DNA from 3 places in the Pseudomonas sp. GW821-FHT04D07 genome. Region 1 is predicted to be linked to each of the others. Evidence: predicted binding sites of a transcription regulator. Region 1 holds the regulator's gene; each other region holds the start of a gene.
What was found. The regulator sigma-54, encoded in region 1, starts transcription at its own class of promoters, with help from an activator protein. The targets are predictions, from matches to a motif close to ANTGGCATNNANNTTGCTNT.
Positions count from the first base shown of each region.

Region 1 (7,290 bases):
ACCAGCAGTCGAATGACAGTATTCCCACAGAAGCAATATGCGCAGACCGAGCAAGCCGTTAGAATCGACGGTGCCGACGGCGTGACCACTGGCAAGGGAATGAAAGCGTATTTGAACGACAGCCGGATACACCTGCTGTCCAATGTAAGAGGACAGTATGAGTCTCGTTAAAACCCTCCCTATTTTGCTTGGCCTGGGTGCGGCACTGGGAAGCGTGAGCGCCTGGGCACTGCCGACCGACAGCCAGCAGCCCATCCGCATCCAAGCCGACGACGCTCAACTGGACGACAAGCAAGGCATCGCCACCTACAAGGGCGATGTGGTCATTACCCAAGGCTCGATGATCGTCAAGGGCAACACCGTGACGCTGACCCGGACCAAGGACGGCGCCATCGACGTGGTGACCTCCGTGGGCAACCTGGCCTACTTCGAGCAACTGCAGAAAGTCGGCGATCCGAAGCCGGTGCAGGGCTATGGCGTGACCATCCAGTACCACGCTCAGCAGAACCGCATCATCCTGATCGACAAGGCCAAGGTGATCAACGACGGCAACACCACCGAAGGCGAGAAAATCGTCTACGACACGGTGAAGCAGATTGCCCAGGCCGGTCGCGCCAACGGTAGCGCGATCACCGCGCCGCGCCCACGCATCGACATGGTCATCCAGCCGAAGCAGAAAACCGAACAGCAGAAGGCGCAGTAATGGCAACCCTGAAAGCCCAGCATCTGGCCAAGGCCTACAAAAGTCGCCAGGTGGTGCGTGATGTCAGCCTGTCGATCGACAGCGGGCAGATCGTCGGCTTGCTCGGCCCCAACGGTGCCGGCAAGACCACCTGCTTCTACATGATCGTCGGTCTGGTCCAGGCCGACCAGGGTCGCGTGCTGATCGACGACCAGGACGTCAGCCACCAGCCCATGCACGGCCGCGCGCGCGCCGGGATCGGCTACCTGCCCCAGGAAGCGTCGATTTTCCGCAAGCTGTCGGTGGCGGACAACATCATGGCAATCCTCGAGACCCGCAAGGACATCGACAAGAACGCTCGCCGCAAGGAGCTGGAAAGCCTGCTGCAGGAATTCCACATCAGCCACATCCGCGATAACCTCGGTATGAGCCTGTCTGGTGGCGAACGGCGTCGCGTGGAAATTGCCCGCGCCCTGGCCACCGCGCCGAAATTCATCCTGCTCGACGAACCCTTCGCCGGGGTTGACCCGATTTCCGTAGGCGATATCAAACAGATCATCTATCACCTCAAGGCCAAGGGCATCGGTGTATTGATCACCGACCACAACGTCCGCGAGACCTTGGACATCTGCGAAACCGCCTATATCGTCAATGATGGACAGCTGATTGCCGAAGGCGATTCGGCCACCATCCTGGCCAACGAACTGGTCAAGGAAGTCTACCTGGGCCACGAATTCCGCCTGTAAACATCGAGGCAAAGGATCAAGCGCCAGAGCGCGCCCCGTTCAATAAAAACCACACAATTTTTATTGTTACAACGCTCTAGGCAAAGGCTCGGGTTTCAGGCATATAATTTGCTTATGTTTGGCGCCCCGGCGCCCTGTAGAGTGGATGGCGCATGCGCGCCGGCGAATAAGGTGTTAAGCCCCTGCCATGAAACCATCGCTAGTCCTGAGAATGGGCCAGCAGCTGACGATGACACCGCAGCTGCAACAGGCCATCCGCCTGCTCCAATTGTCGACCCTGGACCTTCAGCAGGAAATCCAGGAGGCCCTGGAGTCCAATCCGATGCTCGAACGCCAGGAAGAAGGCGACGACTTCGACAATACCGACCCGCTGGCCGACAACGCCGAGCACAAACCCAACACCGAGGTCGAAGAACCGTCCTACCAGCAGGAAACCGCGCCGACGGTGGACAATCTCGAGGAAGGCGACTGGAACGAGCGCATTCCCAACGAGCTGCCCGTCGACACCGCCTGGGAAGATGTCTACCAGACCAGCGCCAGCAGCCTGCCAAGCAACGATGACGACGAGTGGGACTTCACCACCCGCACCTCGGTCGGCGAGAGCCTGCAGAGCCACCTGCTCTGGCAACTGAACCTGGCACCGATGTCCGACACCGACCGGCTGATCGCCGTAACCCTGATCGACTGCATCAACAATCAGGGCTACCTGGACGAGACCCTCGAGGAAATCCTCGACGCCTTCGACCCGGAGCTGGATATCGAGCTGGACGAGATCGAAGCGGTGCTGCATCGCATCCAGCAATTCGAACCGGCCGGCATCGGCGCGCGCAACCTCGGTGAATGCCTGTTGCTGCAACTGCGCCAGCTGTCGGCCCGCACGCCTTGGCTGGCCGAAGCCCAGCGCCTGGTCAGCGACTACATCGATCTGCTCGGCAGCCGCGACTACAGCCAGTTGATGCGGCGCATGAAGCTCAAGGAAGACGAACTGCGCCAGGTCATCGAACTGGTCCAGGGCCTCAACCCGCGCCCGGGCTCGCAAATCGAGTCCAGCGAAGCCGAATACGTGGTGCCGGACGTGATCGTGCGCAAGGACAACGAGCGCTGGCTGGTGGAACTGAACCAGGAATCGGTACCCCGCCTGCGGGTCAACCCGCAGTACGCCGGTTTTGTCCGGCGTGCCGACACCAGCGCCGACAACACCTTCATGCGCAACCAGTTGCAGGAAGCTCGCTGGTTCATCAAGAGCCTGCAGAGCCGCAACGAAACCCTGATGAAGGTCGCCACCCAGATCGTCGAGCACCAGCGCGGCTTCCTGGAGTACGGTGACGAGGCGATGAAACCGTTGGTCCTGCATGACATCGCCGAAGCGGTGGGCATGCACGAATCGACGATTTCCCGGGTGACCACGCAAAAATTCATGCATACCCCCCGCGGTATCTATGAACTGAAATACTTTTTCTCCAGCCACGTCAGCACCTCCGAAGGCGGCGAATGCTCGTCCACGGCGATCCGCGCGATCATCAAGAAACTGGTTGCAGCGGAAAATCAGAAAAAGCCGTTGAGTGACAGCAAGATCGCTGGTTTACTGGAGGCACAAGGCATTCAGGTGGCCCGTCGTACCGTCGCCAAATACCGTGAGTCCCTGGGGATCGCCCCCTCCAGCGAGCGGAAGCGACTGATGTAGTGGACGGGGCCGCGTTACAGCGTCTGGGCTGCTTTCTGAAAGTCGCCGATCGGTGACTTTCAGGGCGTAGCACTGTGGCAGGCAATCGCCTGCCGCGTTATGCACTGGCAACGAAGGAGAAGCTGTATGCAAGTCAATATCAGTGGACACCAACTGGAAGTGACCGAACCCCTGCGTGCTTACATCGGCGAGAAACTCGACCGACTGGAGCGTCATTTCGACAAGATCACCAACGTACAGGTGACCATGGCCGTCGAAAAACTGAAGCAGAAAATCGAAGCCACCTTGCATATCCACGGCGGTGAAGTGGTCGCCAACGCCGAGCATGACGACATGTATGCGGCGATCGACCTGCTTACCGACAAGTTGGACCGACAACTGAAAAAGCATAAGGAAAAGAACCTGCACCTGCTCCAAGGTACAGGTCGCTGATACCCATCCATGATCCGACTTGAAAGCATCCTGACCCCCGGCCGTTCCTTGGTGAACGTGCCGGGCGGCAGTAAAAAGAAAGCCCTCGAGCAAATTGCCAACCTGATCAGCCAGGAAGTTCCTTATCTGGCGATGCAGGATGTCTTCGACAGCCTGATCGCGCGGGAAAAACTCGGCTCGACCGGTTTCGGCAATGGCATTGCCATCCCGCACTGCCGCCTGAAGGGTTGCGTGGCACCCATCAGCGCCCTGATGCATCTGGACGCCCCCATCGATTTCGATGCCATCGACGGCGCGCCGGTTGACCTGCTGTTCGTCCTGCTGGTCCCGGAAGCCGCCACCGATGCCCACCTGGAGCTGCTACGGCAGATTGCCAGCATGCTCGACCGCAAGGACGTGCGTGACAAGCTGCGCGGTGCAACCTCCAACCAGGCCCTGTATCAGGTGGTCCTGGACGAGCAGAGTGGTCACTGACCATGCGCTTGATCATCGTCAGTGGTCGTTCCGGCTCGGGTAAAAGTACCGCCCTCGATGTCCTCGAGGACAGCGGCTACTACTGCATTGACAACCTACCGGCCGGCCTGCTGCCGGAACTGGCCGAGCGCGCGCTGATCCATACCGAGCTGGCGCAACCGCTGGTGGCCGTTTCCATCGACGCGCGCAACCTGCCCAGCCACCTGTCGCGCTTCCCGGAACTGCTCGATGAAGTGCGCAGCCGGCACATCCAGTGCGATGTGCTGTACCTGGACGCCGACGAAGAAACCCTGCTCAAGCGTTTTTCCGAAACCCGTCGCCGCCACCCGCTGAGCAATGCCAATCGTTCCCTGGCCGAGGCCATTCGCGACGAAAGCAACCTGTTGGGGCCGATCTCGGACCTGGCCGACCTCAAGGTCAATACCACCCACCTGAACCTCTACCAACTGCGCGACACCATCAAGCTGCGCCTGCTGAACCAGCCGGAACCAGGCACCGCCTTCCTGGTCGAATCGTTCGGCTTCAAGCGCGGAATGCCGGTGGATGCCGACCTGGTGTTCGACGTACGTTGCCTGCCCAACCCCTACTGGAAACCGGAATTGCGCGAGCAGTCCGGGCTCGACCAACCGGTGGCCGAATACCTGGCCGCACAAGCCGACGTCGAGGAAATGTACCAAGATATTTCCAGTTATTTGCTCAAATGGTTGCCGCGTTTTGCCGCCAGCAACCGGGCTTATGTCACTATTGCCATCGGCTGCACGGGCGGGCATCACCGCTCCGTCTACCTCACCGAACGCTTGGGCAAGGCCCTGCAACAATCCCTGAAGAACGTCCAGGTCCGCCACCGCGACCTTAGCTGAAAGGACCACCACCGCGATGCCCGCTCTGGAAATTGAAATCATCAACAAACTGGGTCTGCATGCCCGCGCTTCGGCGAAGTTCGTCGGCGTGGCCGGCCAGTTCCCCTGCCAGATCCGCGCCGGGCGTACACCGGAAAGCATGGTCGACGGCAAGAGCATCATGGCCATGATGATGCTCGCGGCCGGCAAAGGCACCAAGATCCACCTGAAGACCGAAGGCGAGCAGGAAGACGATGCGATGGCCGCGCTGGTCAAGCTGATCAACAACTATTTCGACGAAGGCGAATAACGCCGGCCTGCCACGTACTCTGTAGGAGCGAGCTTGCTCGCGATGGTAGCCCTGACACCAAGGGGCACCAGGTTCCCCGCATTATCGTTGACGTCCATCGCGAGCAAGCTCGCGCCTACACCCTTCGCCAACAGGCGTTTCAGTCAGGCCATTGCGGGCGTGTAAAACGCCACAAAAAAGGCGCGCCATCCAACGGATGGCGCGCCTTTTTAATCAGTGCAATCAGCTACCGGCGACGGTCATCCGCTCGATCAATACCGAACCGGTACGGATATGGCTGCGCAGTTCCAGATCGCTGCCCACCGCGACGATCTGCTTGAACATATCGCGCATATTGCCGGCAATGGTCACTTCCTGAACCGGGAACTGGATTTCGCCATTCTCGACCCAGAAGCCCGCCGCACCGCGCGAATAATCCCCGGTGACCATGTTCAGGCCATGGCCCATCAACTCGGTCACCAGCAGGCCGCGGCCCATGCGCCGGATCAGCGCGTCCTGGTCCTCGACCCCATGGGTGACGAACAGGTTGTGCACGCCACCGGCGTTGGCCGTGCTCGGCAGGCCCAGCTTGCGGCCCGAGTAGGTACCCAGCACGTAGGAGACCAGGGTGCCATTTTCGACGAACGGCTTGGCATAGGTCGCCAGGCCGTCGCCGTCAAAGGCCGAGCTGCCCATGCCCTGCATCAGGTGCGGACGCTCGTCGAGGGTCAACCATTCCGGGAACAGGCGCTGGCCCATTGCCCCTTCGAGGAATGACGACTTGCGGTACAGGTTGCCGCCGGAGATTGCCGAAAGGAAATTGCCGAACAAACCACCGGCCAATTCCGCCGAGAACAGCACCGGCACTTCGCAGGTCGGCACCGGGCGCGCACCCAGGCGGCTGGCCGCCCGCTGCGCGGCCTTGCGGCCAATGCCCGCGGCATCCGCGAGCAATTCACCCTGGCGATTGACGTCATACCAGTAATCGCGCTGCATCTGGCCATCGCCTTCGGCGATCATCACGCAGCTGAGGCTGTGCCGGGTCGAGGCCGAGCCGCCGATAAAGCCGTGGCTGTTGCCATACACACGGCAACCCTGGGACGTACTCAGGGTGGTGCCGTCGGCATTCTTGATCCGGCTGTCGGCGTCGAACGCCGCCGCTTCACAGATCAAGGCGCGCTCGATGGCCTGCTCGGGTGTGATGTCCCAGGCATGGAACAGGTCGAAGTCCTTCAGCTCCTTGGCCATCAGGGCGGCATCAGCCAGGCCCGAGTGCTGGTCTTCCGAGGTGTGCTGGGCGATGGCCAGGGCCGCCGCCACGGTTTCGCGAATCGCCTCGGGACCGCTGGCCGAGGTGCTGGCCGACCCCTTGCGCTGCCCCACATACAAGGTGATGCCGAAGCCCTGGTCGCGGTTGAACTCGACGGTTTCAACTTCCCGCTGGCGCACCGAAGTCGACAACCCCTGTTCCAGGGACACTGCCACTTCACAGGCACTGGCGCCCTGGCGTTTGGCTTCGGCGAGAATCTGCTCGACCTGCTCCTGCAGGACCGGCAACGCCTGCGGGCCGACGCTTTGTGCTGAACTCATGGCTTTCTCCACTCAAATTCTGCTTTCGGTCAAGGTCTTCGAGCGACCGGGCCGGACAAGCGGCCCCCGACTGGTTATCATGGCGACGTTTCTTTGCGGACTGCCACCATGGTTGATTCTTACGACGACTCCCTCGATGGGGAGAAAAGCAAAACCCAGGTCAAACGCGAGCTGCATGCTCTGGTTGATCTCGGCGAGCGCCTGACAACACTCAAGCCCGACTTGGTGGCAAAACTGCCACTGACCGACGGCTTGCGCCGTGCCCTGGCCGAAGCGCCGAAGCACACCGCGAATATCGCGCGTAAACGGCATATCCAGTTCATCGGCAGGCTGATGCGCGACCAGGACACTGACGCCATCCTGATGTTGCTCGACCAACTCGATGCCTCCACCCGGCAATACAACGAACGCTTCCACAATCTCGAACGCTGGCGCGATCGCCTGATCGCCGGCTCCGACGATGTCCTGGAAAAGTTCGTCGTCGAATACCCGGACGCTGATCGCCAGCAACTGCGTTCCCTGATCCGCCAGGCTCAACACGAGCTTGCGCAGAA
Region 1 covers NZ_JBWKTH010000006.1:137,643-144,932, forward strand. Annotated here, with positions in the region: gene lptC (LPS export ABC transporter periplasmic protein LptC) at 1-171, shown strand, start outside; gene lptA (lipopolysaccharide transport periplasmic protein LptA) at 158-703, shown strand; gene lptB (LPS export ABC transporter ATP-binding protein) at 703-1,428, shown strand; gene AC07T0_RS10590 (RNA polymerase factor sigma-54) at 1,616-3,112, shown strand; gene hpf (ribosome hibernation-promoting factor, HPF/YfiA family) at 3,239-3,544, shown strand; gene ptsN (PTS IIA-like nitrogen regulatory protein PtsN) at 3,554-4,018, shown strand; gene rapZ (RNase adapter RapZ) at 4,021-4,878, shown strand; gene AC07T0_RS10610 (HPr family phosphocarrier protein) at 4,895-5,167, shown strand; gene pmbA (metalloprotease PmbA) at 5,390-6,736, opposite strand; gene yjgA (ribosome biogenesis factor YjgA) at 6,845-7,290, shown strand, end outside.

Region 2 (7,290 bases), on a different contig from region 1:
TGTCGGCGAAGCCGCGCAAGGCATCGTCCGGCTCGGTCAGGCGGGTCATGCGCAAGAACGGCAAGGCCGACTGGCTCTCGTGCTCGGCCTCGCGCTGCTCATCGATATCCACCTGACCCCGGGCGCCGATGATGATGGCTTCGTGGGGCTCGTCCAGCGTCAGCACATGCAGGATATTGCCGAACGGGTCGAGCTGCGCCCGCACCGGACGCGGCAGGTTCAGTTGCCAGCTGAGCACGTGCTGGCGCTCGCTGTCGTGGGGGGTCAGACGCAAATACTGGATGCTCGCCCGCACCTGATCCTCGTAGTGATAGGTGGTCTCGTGGCTAATGGAAAGTCTCATGCAGCCTCCAGGTAAGAACTGTGTATGGCGTTGCCCAGTTCGGCAACCAGGGGAATAAACTCGATCAGCCAGGTGTGCAGGCCTTCATCGAGGATCTCATCGATACCGGTGTAGCGCAGTCGCGCATCCATCTCGGCGGCCAGGCGCTGGGCCGGCCGGCCGTTGATACCCGGCAGGCTGGCGAGGATCTGGTCGATTTCTTCGGTGCAGGCGCGCAATGAGCGCGGCACATCGGCACGCAACAACAGCAGTTCGGCGACCTGCCGGGCGCCCGGGGCGTCACGGTAGATCTCGGTGTAGGCCTCGAACGACGACAAGGCCCGCAACAACGCACTCCACTGGTAATAGGCGTGGGCCGTGCCGTCGCTGACCGCGTCGGCCTGGTCGCCGGCCATGTCGTAGCGGGCATCGAGCAAGCGCAGGGTGTTGTCGGCCCGTTCGATAAAGGTGCCCAGGCGAATGAAACGAAAGGCATCGTTACGCATGATGGTGCCGTAGGACGCCCCACGGAACAGATGGGAACGTTCCTTGATCCACTCGCAGAAACGGCTCATGCCATAGCGCCCCAAGCCCTGGTCGGCAATGCCGCGAATTTCCAGCCAGGTGGCGTTGATGTTTTCCCACATGTCTGCGGTAATCCGCCCACGCACCGCATGGGCACTGGCCCGCGCCGCCCGCAGGCAACTGAAGATACTCGCCGGGTTGGCCGCGTCCAGGGCGAAAAAATGCAGCAGCCGGTCAGCGTGCAGCTCGCCATGGCGTTCCAGGTAATCGTCCAGGGTGCCGGTGATCAACAACGGCATGGCCATTTCATGCAGACCGTCGCCACGACCATCCTGCGGCATCAACGACAACGAATAACTCACGTCGAGCATCCGCGCGAGGTTTTCCACGCGCTCCAGATAACGCGACATCCAATACAAATCCGAGGCAGTTCTACTTAGCATGTCAGGCTTCCTTAATCCTCGACCACCCAGGTGTCCTTGGTGCCGCCGCCCTGGGACGAGTTCACCACCAGGGAGCCTTCGCGCAGTGCGACACGGGTCAACCCGCCCGGCACCACGCGGGTCTCACGACCGGAGAGGACAAATGGACGCAGATCGATATGGCGCGGGGCAATGCCGCTCTCGACAAAGGTCGGGCAGGTCGACAGGGACAACGTCGGCTGGGCGATATAAGCGTGGGGCTTGGCCTTGAGCCGAGCGCGGAAATTCTCGATTTCCGCGGCGCTCGCCGCCGGCCCCACGAGCATGCCGTAGCCGCCCGAGCCCTGGGTTTCCTTGACCACCAATTCCGGTAGGTGCGCCAGCACGTGGGAGAGCTCCTCGGGCTTGCGACATTGCCAGGTGGGTACGTTCTGCAGAATCGGCTCTTCGTCCAGGTAAAAACGGATCATGTCGGTAACGAATGGGTACACCGACTTGTCGTCCGCCACCCCGGTGCCGATGGCATTGGCCAATACCACATTGCCGGACCGGTAGGACGACAACAGGCCAGGCACGCCGAGCATCGAGTCGGGGTTGAAGGCCAGCGGATCGAGGAACGCATCGTCGAGGCGGCGGTAGATCACATCCACCTGTTTCGGGCCGTCGGTGGTACGCATGAAGACCTTGTCGTCACGCACGAACAGGTCGGCGCCCTCCACCAGCTCCACACCCATTTCCCGAGCCAGGAACGCGTGCTCGAAGAACGCACTGTTGAAGCGCCCGGGCGTCAGTACCACCACGCTCGGGTTGTCCAGCGGACTGGAGCTTTTCAGGGTGTCGAGCAGCAGGTTGGGGTAATGGTCAATGGGCGCGATGCGCTGGGCAGCGAACAGTTCGGGGAACAGGCGCATCATCATCTTGCGGTCTTCGAGCATGTAGCTCACGCCGCTGGGGGTACGCAGGTTGTCTTCCAGGACGTAGTAGGTGCCGTCGCCATCACGGACCAGGTCGACCCCGGAAATATGCGAGTAGATATCACGGTGCAGGTTCAGGCCCTGCATCGCCAATTGGTACTGCTCGTTGGCCAGGACCTGTTCGGCGGGAATGATCCCGGCCTTGATGATGCGTTGTTCGTGGTAGAGGTCGGCGAGAAACATGTTCAGCGCCTTGACCCGCTGGATACAACCGCGCTCCACGACGCGCCATTCACTGGCGGGAATACTGCGGGGAATGGTATCGAACGGAATCAGGCGTTCGGTGCCTTGTTCGTCTCCATAGAGGGTGAAAGTAATCCCGGCGCGATGAAACAGCAGATCGGCCTCACGTCGCCGTTGTGCCAATAACTCCTCGGGAGTATCGGCCAGCCAACGAGCAAACTCCCGGTAATGCGGGCGGACCTGGCCGCCGGCATCGTACATCTCGTCAAAATAGGTGCGGATCATGCCGTGCTCCTTGTCACCCGGTCACAAGGGCCTTCGCAAGGCCCGTGCCATCGGCATAAACGCTTTAATATCAACACGTTGGATAATCATCCAACCTGCGCCGCACCATCACTGTGCAGTAAACGCCCCAATACAAACAGCAGCGCCTCATTGCGAAGCAGGCTTTGCCTATCCACCAGCATAGCCAGAGTTTACCCACCTGCCCGGGCGGCCCTTTTTTGTGCGCAACAAACAAAAACGGCCGACCCTTGGGTCAGCCGCTGCTGGTGGAAGGAAGTCTCTCAATTAAGCGCCCGTACCGGGTGCTTGACGCCCCAACCTTCGATGGTGCCGCCCAGAGGCTCGACCACCGCCCCGAAGTTCTGTTCGAAGTCACCGATACCGCCATAGGTGGCGTACATCACCTTGCTCAACTCCAGGTACCAGGCACCGTCGTCACGAACACTGACCTGGGCATTCAAGGATTCACCGCGAAACTTGCCTGCCGCCCTGCGCGCCCGCTCCTCGTCCGGGAAAACGGCATAGAACTCGATGGGATGGATGCGTGCGAAATCAAAACCGCCTTCTTTCATGCGGCGCAGCACGTTGCTGCTGATGTCTTCTTGATAGGCTGTGCTCATGAAACGTCCTCCTCAGCAAGCGTTGGATAGACTTTCCGTACTCCCGAACCAGGCACCGAACGGCGCTGGCGATACGACAACCGGGAAACAAGCATGTAGCTGACAAGACCAGACCTATAGCGAATCATTCGCTGATCTCCCTTGCAGAGTAGCGCGATGACATCACCTCTGCCAGAGGGAGTGCAGAGGAAAAAGCGCGGTCAGGGTAAAGGCGTGATACTGAGGATCTGGATGCTGTTCTGATCCTTCAGGCTTTTGACCGTCGGGTCCGGGGTACGGCCTTCCAGATCATTGAGGTCAAGCGCGGCGGGAACCGGCAACAGCTTGGCGCGAATCAAGCGCGCCGCCTGCTCCAGGTCCGGTTGGCTGGCACATTCGAAGTGCTCCGTGTCCTGCACGCCATGATCGTCGACGAAGGTAACTGCCCACTTGCTCATCGGTGCCTCCTCGGTAAAGCCCATCAAGGGGCTTACAGTATCTGGACTGTAGAGCATGGGAGATCGTTCAACCGGATGTGAAAGGTATGGGCCCCGGAGAACGCCCAATAACCTGATGTGGGAGCGGTGCTTGCCCGCGAAGCTTTTGGCGACCTCAAGGGCCTCTTCGCGGATAAGTCCGGCTCCCACAATGTCCGACAAGCCGAGTTGATCAGCCTCTCACTTCTCGGCGCGTTCCTTCAGGGCCTTGAGGGTATTGAACGGTGCATCGACCACGAACTTGTTGGCCAGCCACGAAGGCACGCTGCCGCCCGGCTCGGTGTGCACCTGGTAAGTCACTTCGGTCAGGCCACCGTCCTTGGGCACCAGCTTCCAGAAGCCCTCCACCTGGGCGACACGGACATAACCTTTCTCTTCCGGCAGGTAGGTCGGCACTTCCTTGAGCGTGCGAGTCAGGCTGCCATCAGCGCCCTTGGTGGTGGTGATCTGCAAGATGGAATCGCGATCAGTGACCGGGAACGGCGCCTTGAACTGGGTGTAGGTCCAGCTCAGATCACCGTCTTTTTTCAGCAGCTTCTGCGACTTGCACTCGTGAATCCAGGCACAGGCCCCGACCACGTCTTCCTGCAGCGCCTGGATCTTCGCCACGGGCGCCTTGATCAGGGTCACGCCACGGTAGGCCTTGTACTGGGAGTTGGCCACTTCACTCAGGGAGACCTTGATACCGTCCTGATCCTTGGCCGTTTCCCAGTTCTGCGCATACGCGGTACCGCTCAACAGGACAGTCAAACCACAAACCACAGCCATTCGATGCAGCGAACTCATTGTTTTATTCCTTATTGTCGAAGTTCCGTTCATTGAACACACCTCACGCCGCTGTCATTTGCTCCCACCAGCCGATCAGGCGGATCGCCTCTTCCCGGCTGCTGCCGCAGACCTCGGGATCGGCCTGGAAAGCCCCACACACAGAGGGCCGTTCAGGTTTGCCAAACAAGCCGCACAGACCTTCGACCGAGAGTTGCACGCAACGTTCTCCCGCCGGCTTACCGTTAGGCATGCCAGGAATCGGCGTACTGATGGAAGGGGCAATGCAACAAGCGCCACAGCCCTCACGGCACTTCATGACGACACGCTCCTGGCAGGGAAAAAGGTGTGTGGAGGACAGAGTAACCGCTAAAACGGCTGTTTAAAATTGGTCGCACAATTGTTTTTCACGGATAAGGCCCATGACCGGGCAGTCACCGACGAAGCGTCGTGCCGGGTGGGCCGTTTTACTGTTTGAATTCAAAATCCAGGGCCGCGCCGTCGACTTCCTTGCGCCCCTCGTTACGCAACTGTAGATCCATCTCATTCTTGAGCAAGCGCCCATTGAGCTGGAAAGGTGTCTGTTCAGGGTTTTTTTCGAATAGTTGTGGCAACAGCGGCCGACTTTTCGACAAGGGTACCGTGCCTGGCGGCTCAAGGCGCTTGACCATGTCCTGGGGCAGGCTCAGATCCAGCTGGGGCGGTGGCAGCGTGGTGTTCAGCGCGTCACTGGCCGGCACGGCTTTGGCGGCAATCGGTGCACGCCGCTTGGCCTTGCCCGGCGCAACCTTCTGGGTAGTTGCCCGTTTACTCGGTGGGTGTTTTTTCTTCACCAGCTTGACGCTGCTGGCCGGGCTCCCGAGCGGCTTTTTCGCCGTCGTCGCGGTCGCGGGTACGCTTGTGTCCTGGGCCTGCGCCGTCACAACAACTCCCGCGCCCAAGCCTGCCAGCACGAAAATCAACAGCAAACGAATGGAAAGAGTCACTTTCATAGGCTCTACGGCACGGACGACAGGGGGGGCATATGCTCGCCTGTTGAGCGTCTCCTGACAAGCGGGCGATCATCCAGGACCGCCCAGGCTTGTCCCCGGCCCGTCACAAAAGCCCGGCCGCCGTTTCCTGGCACAGCTGGCTGGCCAGCATGCCGAGGGTCATCAACGCCCGTTCGGCCTCGCGATTCCAGGGGATTCCGCAGTTGAGCCGGATACAGTGGTTGAACTGCTCGGTGTTACTGAAGATCAACCCCGGGGCGATGCTGATGCCCTGCTGCAGTGCCCGCACGTGCAACTCCTGGGTGTTGACCCGCCCCGGCAGGCTGACCCACAGGATGAAACCGCCGGTAGGCCGGGTCATCTGCGTCCCCTCCGGGAAGAACTGCTGCACCGCCAGTTGGAAGGCACTCAGGTTCTTGCGGTACTCCTGGCGGATAAAACGCAGGTGCCGATCATAGCCGCCGTTTTCCAGATAGGCCGCCACCGCCATCTGCGTCACGCTGCACGCCGAGTGGGTACTGAAGGTCTGCAAGCGCTGGATTTCCTGCTGGAACTTGCCGGCGATCATCCAACCGATGCGCACGCCGGGCGACAGGGTCTTGGAAAAGCTCGAGCAGTAAATTACCCGGTCCAGGCGGTCATAGGCCTTGAGGGCCTTGGTCCGACCGACTTCGAACATCAGCTCGCCGTAGATGTCGTCTTCGACGATCTGGATATCGAAGTCCGAAGCCAGACGCAGCAACTGCTTCTGCCGTTCTTCCGGCATGGTCCCGCCCAGCGGATTGCTCAGCCGGGTGGTCAATACCAGGGCCTTGATCGACCATTGGTTGGCCGCCAGTTGCAGGGCCTCCAGGCTCATGCCGGTGGACGGGTCGCTGGGGATCTCGATGACTTTCAGGCCCAGCAGGTCGGCCAGTTGCAGCAGGCCGTAATAGGTCGGCGATTCGGCGGCGATCAGGTCGCCCGGCCGGGTCAGCACCCGCAACGACATTTGCAGGGCATCCACGCAACCGTGGGTGATCACCACTTCCGAGGGGTCGATCACCACCCCGGCATCGCGCATGCGAATCGCCACCTGGCGGCGCAACGGTTCGAAACCGGGACTGAACATGTAGCTGAAGGCCCGCGGGCTGTGAAAGCGCGTGACCTTGGCCAATTGCTGGTGCAACGCGCGCACCGGCAGGTAATCCACCGACGGCACCGCCGCGCCGAAGGGAAACACACCTTCACGGCGGGACTCGACCAGCACCTGTTGGATGATGCTGCTGCGGGTGACCAGCCCCGGCCGTTCGACCCGGGCGATGTCCGGGGTGGGCGCGGTCAGGGCCGGGGTCTGGTGCACGTAGTAGCCCGATTGCGGACGCGCGCGGATTAGCCCCTGGTCTTCCAGGTTGGCATAGGCCTGCAGCACCGTGGCGTGGCTGACATTGAGCTGCGAGCTCATCTTGCGCACCGACGGCACGCGCTCACCCGGCTGATAGACACCCCGCCGGATATCCTCGGCGAGCTGCTGAGCAATACGTTGGTAGAGCAATAGGTTGGTCATGAAGCGGCACTCGGTTTCAACGGCATTTTTATTCTTGGACGCAACAATACCGGAACAGTTTAAAAGTGTACTGGCACAGTTTCTACAATAGTCGACAATACAGTGACAAGAGAAGTAAAACTGTACGGGCACCCACCATCGCGCAAACACCGCATCCTCTTGTAGGCGCTGGCTCGCCAG
Region 2 covers NZ_JBWKTH010000008.1:2,593-9,882, reverse strand. Annotated here, with positions in the region: gene AC07T0_RS12435 (transglutaminase family protein) at 1-343, opposite strand, end outside; gene AC07T0_RS12430 (alpha-E domain-containing protein) at 340-1,290, opposite strand; gene AC07T0_RS12425 (circularly permuted type 2 ATP-grasp protein) at 1,302-2,711, opposite strand; gene AC07T0_RS12420 (ribonuclease E inhibitor RraB) at 2,993-3,331, opposite strand; gene AC07T0_RS12415 (hypothetical protein) at 3,532-3,768, opposite strand; gene AC07T0_RS12410 (START domain-containing protein) at 3,988-4,593, opposite strand; gene AC07T0_RS12405 (YkgJ family cysteine cluster protein) at 4,637-4,891, opposite strand; gene AC07T0_RS12400 (hypothetical protein) at 5,040-5,564, opposite strand; gene AC07T0_RS12395 (aminotransferase-like domain-containing protein) at 5,668-7,110, opposite strand.
Region 2: a site for sigma-54 is predicted at 2,744-2,763, ahead of AC07T0_RS12425 (circularly permuted type 2 ATP-grasp protein). Genes of this name have one in related genera too.

Region 3 (7,290 bases), on a different contig from region 1:
GCCCTGCCGTCCTATATCGCCAAAGGTATCGAGTTCGAACTGCTGAATCCGGTCCTGGCCGAGTTCGACCTGGAAAAACTCGGCAAGGCCATCAACCACGAGCGCGACCAGCAGTTTACCTACCTGGGCCTGCAGACCCTGTACGACCGTTACTTCATCCACAAGGACGGCGTGCGTTTCGAACTGCCGCAGATTTTCTTCATGCGCGTGGCCATGGGCCTGGCGATCGAAGAAAAGCAACGTGAAGATCGCGCCATCGAGTTCTACAACCTGTTGTCGTCCTTCGACTACATGGCCTCGACCCCGACCCTGTTCAACGCTGGCACCCTGCGTCCACAACTGTCGAGCTGCTACCTGACCACCGTGCCGGACGATCTGTCGGGCATCTACGGCGCGATCCATGACAACGCGATGCTGTCGAAATTCGCCGGCGGCCTGGGCAACGACTGGACCCCGGTGCGCGCATTGGGCTCGTACATCAAGGGCACCAACGGCAAATCCCAGGGCGTCGTGCCATTTCTCAAAGTAGTCAACGACACCGCCGTGGCGGTCAACCAGGGCGGCAAGCGCAAGGGCGCGGTCTGTGCCTACCTGGAAACCTGGCACATGGACATTGAAGAGTTCATCGAGCTGCGCAAGAACACCGGTGATGATCGTCGTCGTACCCACGACATGAACACCGCCAACTGGATCCCTGACCTGTTCATGAAGCGCGTCTTCGATGACGGCAAGTGGACCCTGTTCTCGCCATCGGAAGTGCCGGACCTGCACGACCTGACCGGCAAGGCCTTCGAAGAGCGCTACGAGTACTACGAAGCCCTGACCGAGTACAACAAGATCAAGTTGTTCAAGGTCGTCCAGGCCAAGGACCTGTGGCGCAAGATGCTCTCCATGCTGTTCGAAACCGGCCACCCATGGCTGACCTTCAAGGACCCGTGCAACCTGCGCAGCCCGCAGCAGCACGTGGGCGTGGTACACAGTTCGAACCTGTGCACCGAGATCACCTTGAACACCAACAAGGACGAGATCGCCGTCTGCAACCTGGGCTCGATCAACCTGCCGAACCACATCGTCAACGGCCAGTTGGACAAAGCCAAGCTGCAACGCACCGTGAACACCGCCGTGCGCATGCTCGACAACGTGATCGACATCAACTACTACTCGGTGCCACAGGCGAAGAACTCCAACTTCAAGCACCGTCCGGTCGGCCTGGGCATCATGGGCTTCCAGGACGCGCTGTACCTGCAGCACCTCCCTTACGGTTCGGATGCCGCCGTCGATTTCGCCGACAAGTCCATGGAAGCGGTCAGCTACTTCGCGATCCAGGCCTCCTGCGACCTGGCCGACGAGCGTGGCGCCTACGAGACGTTCCAGGGTTCGTTGTGGTCCAAGGGCATCCTGCCGCTGGACTCGCAACAGATCCTGATCGAGTCCCGTGGCCAGAAGTACATCGATGTCGACCTGACCGAAAGCCTGGACTGGGCACCGGTTCGCGCCCGTGTGCAGAAAGGCATTCGTAACTCCAACATCATGGCCATCGCACCGACCGCGACCATCGCCAACATCACTGGCGTCTCGCAGTCGATCGAACCGACCTACCAGAACCTGTATGTGAAATCGAACCTGTCGGGCGAATTCACCGTGATCAACCCGTACCTGGTTCACGACCTGAAGGCTCGCGGTCTGTGGGACTCGGTCATGATCAACGACCTGAAGTACTACGACGGTTCCGTGCAACAGATCGAACGCATCCCGCAAGAGCTCAAAGAGCTGTATGCGACCGCCTTCGAAGTGGAAACCAAGTGGATCGTCGATGCCGCCAGCCGTCGCCAGAAGTGGATCGACCAGGCGCAGTCGCTGAACCTGTACATCGCCGGCGCTTCGGGCAAGAAGCTCGACGTGACCTACCGCATGGCCTGGTACCGTGGCCTGAAGACCACCTACTACCTCCGTGCCCTGGCCGCGACCAGCACCGAGAAGTCGACCATCAACACCGGCAAGCTGAACGCTGTTTCCAGCGGCGGCAACCACGGCGACGATTCGGTCCTGGCGGCACCTACCGCGCCAGCCGGTCCGGCCCCGGTGCCAAAGGCCTGTGCAATCGACGAGCCGGATTGCGAAGCTTGCCAATAAGCTGAGCGAGACCCGCGCCTTACCGCGCGGGTTGAGAAACCCCCATCAGGCCTTGGGCTTGGCGGGGGTTTTCTTTTGCCTGCCTTTTTTGCAGGCGCCGGTTTGCCGGTGATGGCGCCCTCCAGGCCAGCAAAAGCTTCGCTGGCAAGATCGGCAGGCACAAAAAAGCCCCATTCAAGGGGCTTTCTTGTTCAGCGTTTTCAGCCAAGCCGCATCACGCCATCTGGATGATGGTCTGCATGATGCTGCTCTGGGTGGAGATGGTCTTGGCGTTCGCCTGGTAGTAGCTCTGGCCTTTGATCAGGTCCACCAGCTCGCTGGTCAGGTCGACGTTCGAAGCTTCCAGGGAACCGGAAAGGATAGAACCGTTGGTGCCGACCGTACCGCCGTCGAAGGCCGGCTGACCGGACGAGAACGTCTCTTTCCAGCTGGTACCGCCGACCGCCTGCAGGCCTTGCTCGTTGGTGAAGCTGGCCAGGGCCACCTGACCAATCGCCTTGTGCTGCTGGTTACTGAAGTTGGCGGAGATCACACCGGTGGCATCGATGGTGATGTCAGTGATCTGGCCGGTGGCATAACCATCGTTGGTGATGGCGCTACGGGCGGTGGTGGCGTTGAACTGGGTGGTTTTCGAAAAGTCGACGGCAATGCCGGCGGCGTTCGCGCTCGCGCCGTTCGCGGCCCAGACACCCGCGGTCACGGTGCCGGGCACCCAACCGGTAACGGTGATGCTGGTCTGGCCGGCGACACCGCCGATGCTCGCCAACTTGCCCGCAGAGTCAAAAGTCACAGCCACCGGAACAGGGTCGGTGGCGCCACCCACCGTTGCTGCCGTGCCGTCAGGGTTGCGACCATCAATCAAAGAATAGACGTTCCAGGTATTGGAACCGGTCTTGACCGCATACTGGTCCAGGGAGTGGGAATTGCCCTGGGTGTCATAGATGGTGGTGCTGAACGGCTTGGTGTAGGTCGCGGTATTGGTCGCATCGAACGGTGCGGCAATCACCGCCGACGTGGAGTCGAGGTTGAGCGTCGAGCCAATCTTGGTAGTGGTCTGCGGCGACAGGTTCGAGGTGTCGATCCGCAGGTTGGTCAGTACACCCGGAATGATGTTGCCGTTGGCATCGGCGGCATAGCCTTGCAGTTTCGCGGTGCCATCGGTGTTGGTGACGTAGCCGTCCTTGTCGGTCTTGAAGGTACCGGCACGGGTGTAGCTCAGCGAACCGTTGCTGCTCAGGACGAAGAAGCCGTTGCCTTGCACGCCCATGTCCAGCACGTTGCCGGTGCTGTCCATGCCGCCGTTGCCGAAGTTCTGCGAGACGTTGGCCAGGTTCACACCATTACCGATGCTCTTGGCACCGGTGCCCAGCTTGGTCGCCGAGTACACGTCGGCGAATTCCGCACGGGACGACTTGAAGCCGGTGGTGTTGACGTTGGCAATGTTGTTGCCGGTGACGTCAAGTTGCTTGCTGGCCGCAGAGAGACCGCTCAAACCGATATTGAAAGACATGGTTCACTCCTTACTTCGTGTTGGTCGGCTCTTACAGGCCAATGGTCTGGACTTTGGACAGAGCAATACTGCCCAGGCCCGCCAGGTTGAGCATCATTTCGCCGCCGTTCTGACCCAGGGTCACGCTGCTGACCGTCGCTGGCAGGTTGGTCGTGAGCGCCGTGGCCGTGCCACTGATCGGCGCGGTGGCATTGAAGGTGTAGGTGCCGCTGGTCAGCAGGGTGCCGGCATCGTTCTTGCCGTCCCAGGTGAACGCGGCGTTGCCAGCGGCCTGGGAGCCCATGTCGATGGTCCGGACCACGGTGCCGCTGGAGTCGCTGATTTTCAGGGTCACATCGCTGACGGAACTTGGAACCACTGCCGTACCGCTGAAGGTCTTGCTGGTATCGACCACGGCCTGGGAGGTCGGCACGATGACCGAACGCCCAACCATCGACGAGGCCTGCAGCGCCTGGGACGACGTGAAGGAGCTGGCGATATTGTTCACGCTGGTGTTGAGCGTCTGGATACCTTCCAGGCTGCTGAACTGGGCCAACTGCGCGACGAAGGCACTGTTGTCCTGGGGGTTGAGCGGGTCCTGGTTCTTCAGCTGAGTCACCAGCAATTGCAGGAACGCGTCCTTGCCCAGGGTCTGGCCGCCGGCGGCGCTGCTGATGGCATTGCCCAGCGCATCAGTACTGCCGGTGCTCGCCTTCTGGGAGTTGGCAATGATCGTATCAAGTGTCGAATTACCACTCGACGAAGTGCTGGAAACCGTCATAGGAATCGTCCCTTATCACTGACCGAGGGTCAGGACCTTCTGCATCATGGTTTTGGCGGTAGTCATAATGTCCGCATTGGTCTGGAACGAACGGCTGGCGGAAATCATGTCGGCCATTTCCTGAACCACGTTGACGTTCGGGTAATAGACATAGCCGTTGGCGTCAGCCGCCGGATGGTTCGGCTCATAACGGGCCTCCAGGTTGCTGGGGTCCTCGACCACGCCCATGACCTGGACGCCGGCACCCGCCCCGTCCTGGTTCTGGAACAGCGAGTTGTCAGTCTGACCCTGGCCGTTCTGGAACATGGTGGCGAACACCGGGTGCCGGGCGCGATAGGTCTGGTCCATGCTCGACGAGACGGTGTCGGCGTTGGCGATGTTACTGGCGACGGTGTTCAGGCGAGTGGTCTGGGCACTCATGCCGGTACCGGCAATGTTGAAAACGCTGGCTAGGGACATGACTTATTCTCCACGCAGGGCTGAAACCAGCCCTTTGAATCGTGCGTTCAGCAAGGTGAAGCTGGCCTGGAAATCGACCGAGTTCTTCGCATAGTTCGATTGTTCGATCTGCGCATCCACGGTGTTCTGGTCGAGCGACGGCTGCATCGGCGTGCGGTACTGCAGCGTGGCATCGCCGTTGCTCAGACCTTCGGCTTCGATATGGCGTGTGTTGGTGGTGTTCAGCGCGAAACTGCCGTTCTTGGCCTTGTCGCTCTGCTCAGCGAGCACCGAGGAGAAGTCCATGTCCCGAGCCTTGTAGTTCGGGGTATCGGCGTTGGCGATGTTGTTCGCCAGAACTTCGGCGCGCTGGGCGCGGAAGCCCAAGGCTTGCTCATGGATACCCAGCGCTTTATCGAAGTTGATGCTCATGTCGGGAAACCTTTAGCGGGTTGACCTGGTTTTGTGAAACAGGCTTTTCATTGCAAGTGACAAAGCAAGGCCCATGCCAGTTTTTCAATGCTGGTAAATCAAGGGCTTGCGGGCAGGTGGCGGGCGGCAATGCCAGAAAAGCGGCAAGGCATTTCCGCCGAGTGCCGGTAAAGCGGCAAAAGCGTCGCAAAAAAAACGGGAACCCGTCGGGGTTCCCGTTTCGTGCAGGACTTGGCGCCTACTTGGCCTGGTAGATGATTCCCGGGCTGCATTGCACCATCTGGTAATGATCCGGCAGCCCATTCAAGGCTTCCGAGGCGCCGAGGTACAGGTAGCCTCCCGGTTTCAAGGTACCGTGGATACGCAGCAGAATGTCTTTCTTCACCTCGGCGGAGAAGTAGATCAACACGTTGCGGCAAAACACGATGTCGAACTTGCCCAGGCTCGCATAGCTGTCCAACAGGTTGAACGAGCGAAATTCCACCCGGCTGCGAATCGGCGCCTTGATCGCCCAGCGTCCCGGCCCCTTGGGGTCGAAGAAGCGTTGCAGACGCTCGGGCGACAGGCCGCGGCCGATGGCCAGGCTGTCGTACTCGCCGCTCTTGCAGTTGGTGAGCATCAGCCCGGACAGGTCGGTGGCGACAATCTGCGTGCCCCCCTTCAACTGCCCCATGTTGGTCCGCTCGAACTCGTCGATCGACATCGAGATCGAATAGGGTTCCTGCCCCGACGAACAGGCCGCCGACCAGATCCGCAGACGCTGGCCGGGGCTGGCCTTGATCATTTCCGGCAACACCTTGTTCTTCAGGACCTCGAAGGGGTAGGTGTCGCGAAACCACAAGGTCTCATTGGTGGTCATGGCATCCACCACCTGCTCGCGCAAACCGCTGCGGGGCTGGGTCTGGATCCGCTGGACCAATTCGCCAAGGGATTTGAGCCCCTGCTGTTCCATCAATTTATTGAGACGGCTGGAAACCAGATACTGCTTGTTTTCACCGAGCAGAATGCCACAGGCCTTTTCCAGGAAGACCCGGAACTGTTCAAAATCCAAATTACCCGTAGACAAATGATGCCGCCTCTACAATCGTTCGTACCGTCAGGAACGGAGGTCCCTGATCGCTTATTCTGCTGCCTTGATCCGACCGACTACCCGTGCTGCCAGGTCATCGGGTCGGAACTTGGCCAGGAAATCATCGGCACCGACCTTCTTGACCATTGCCTGATTAAAGACCCCTGACAAGGAAGTATGCAGGATGATATGAAGTTTTTGCATGCGTGGGTCGTTGCGGATCTCGGCCGTCAGAGTGTAGCCATCCATTTCAGGCATTTCGATGTCGGAAATCATCATCAGAAATTCCTCTTCCGGCTTCTTGCCCTCCTCGACCAGCTTACGCAGGTAGTCCAGCGCCTGCCGGCCGTCGTTCAACGCCACCACTTCCACGCCCACGGTCTGCAAGCAACGCGTGACCTGCTTGCGCGCCACCGACGAGTCATCCACCGTCAGCACCCGCATGGAAATCGCCTTGGCCTGGGTCTCGACATCGACCACCCCATGAGAGATGGACTCGGAGGTCGGCGAAACTTCGGCAAGGATTTTCTCGACGTCGATGATTTCCACCAACTGGTTGTCGATCCGGGTCACGGCGGTCAGGTAGTGATCGCGTCCGGTGCCCTTGGGCGGCGGATGGATCTCCTCCCAGTTCATGTTGACAATGCGCTCCACCGACTTCACCAGGAAACCCTGGGTCTTGGTGTTGTACTCGGTAATGATCACAAACGGATTACTTTGATCCTTGAGAGCGCCCGACCCGGTGGCCATCGCCAGATCCAGGATGGGAATGGTTGCCCCGCGGATATTCGCCACGCCACAGACCACCGGGCTGGATTTGGGCATCAGGGTCAGCTTGGGGCACTGCAGCACCTCCCGCACCTTGAACACGTTGATCCCGTACAACTGCTGACCGTCCAGACGAAACAACAACAGTTCAAGGCGATTCTGCCCGACCAGTTGCGTACG
Region 3 covers NZ_JBWKTH010000041.1:15,811-23,100, reverse strand. Annotated here, with positions in the region: gene AC07T0_RS29550 (ribonucleoside-diphosphate reductase subunit alpha) at 1-2,133, shown strand, start outside; gene flgE (flagellar hook protein FlgE) at 2,348-3,643, opposite strand; gene flgD (flagellar hook assembly protein FlgD) at 3,675-4,403, opposite strand; gene flgC (flagellar basal body rod protein FlgC) at 4,419-4,862, opposite strand; gene flgB (flagellar basal body rod protein FlgB) at 4,866-5,273, opposite strand; gene cheR (protein-glutamate O-methyltransferase CheR) at 5,512-6,339, opposite strand; gene AC07T0_RS29520 (chemotaxis protein CheV) at 6,394-7,290, opposite strand, start outside.
Region 3: a site for sigma-54 is predicted at 5,335-5,354, ahead of flgB (flagellar basal body rod protein FlgB). Genes of this name have one in related genera too.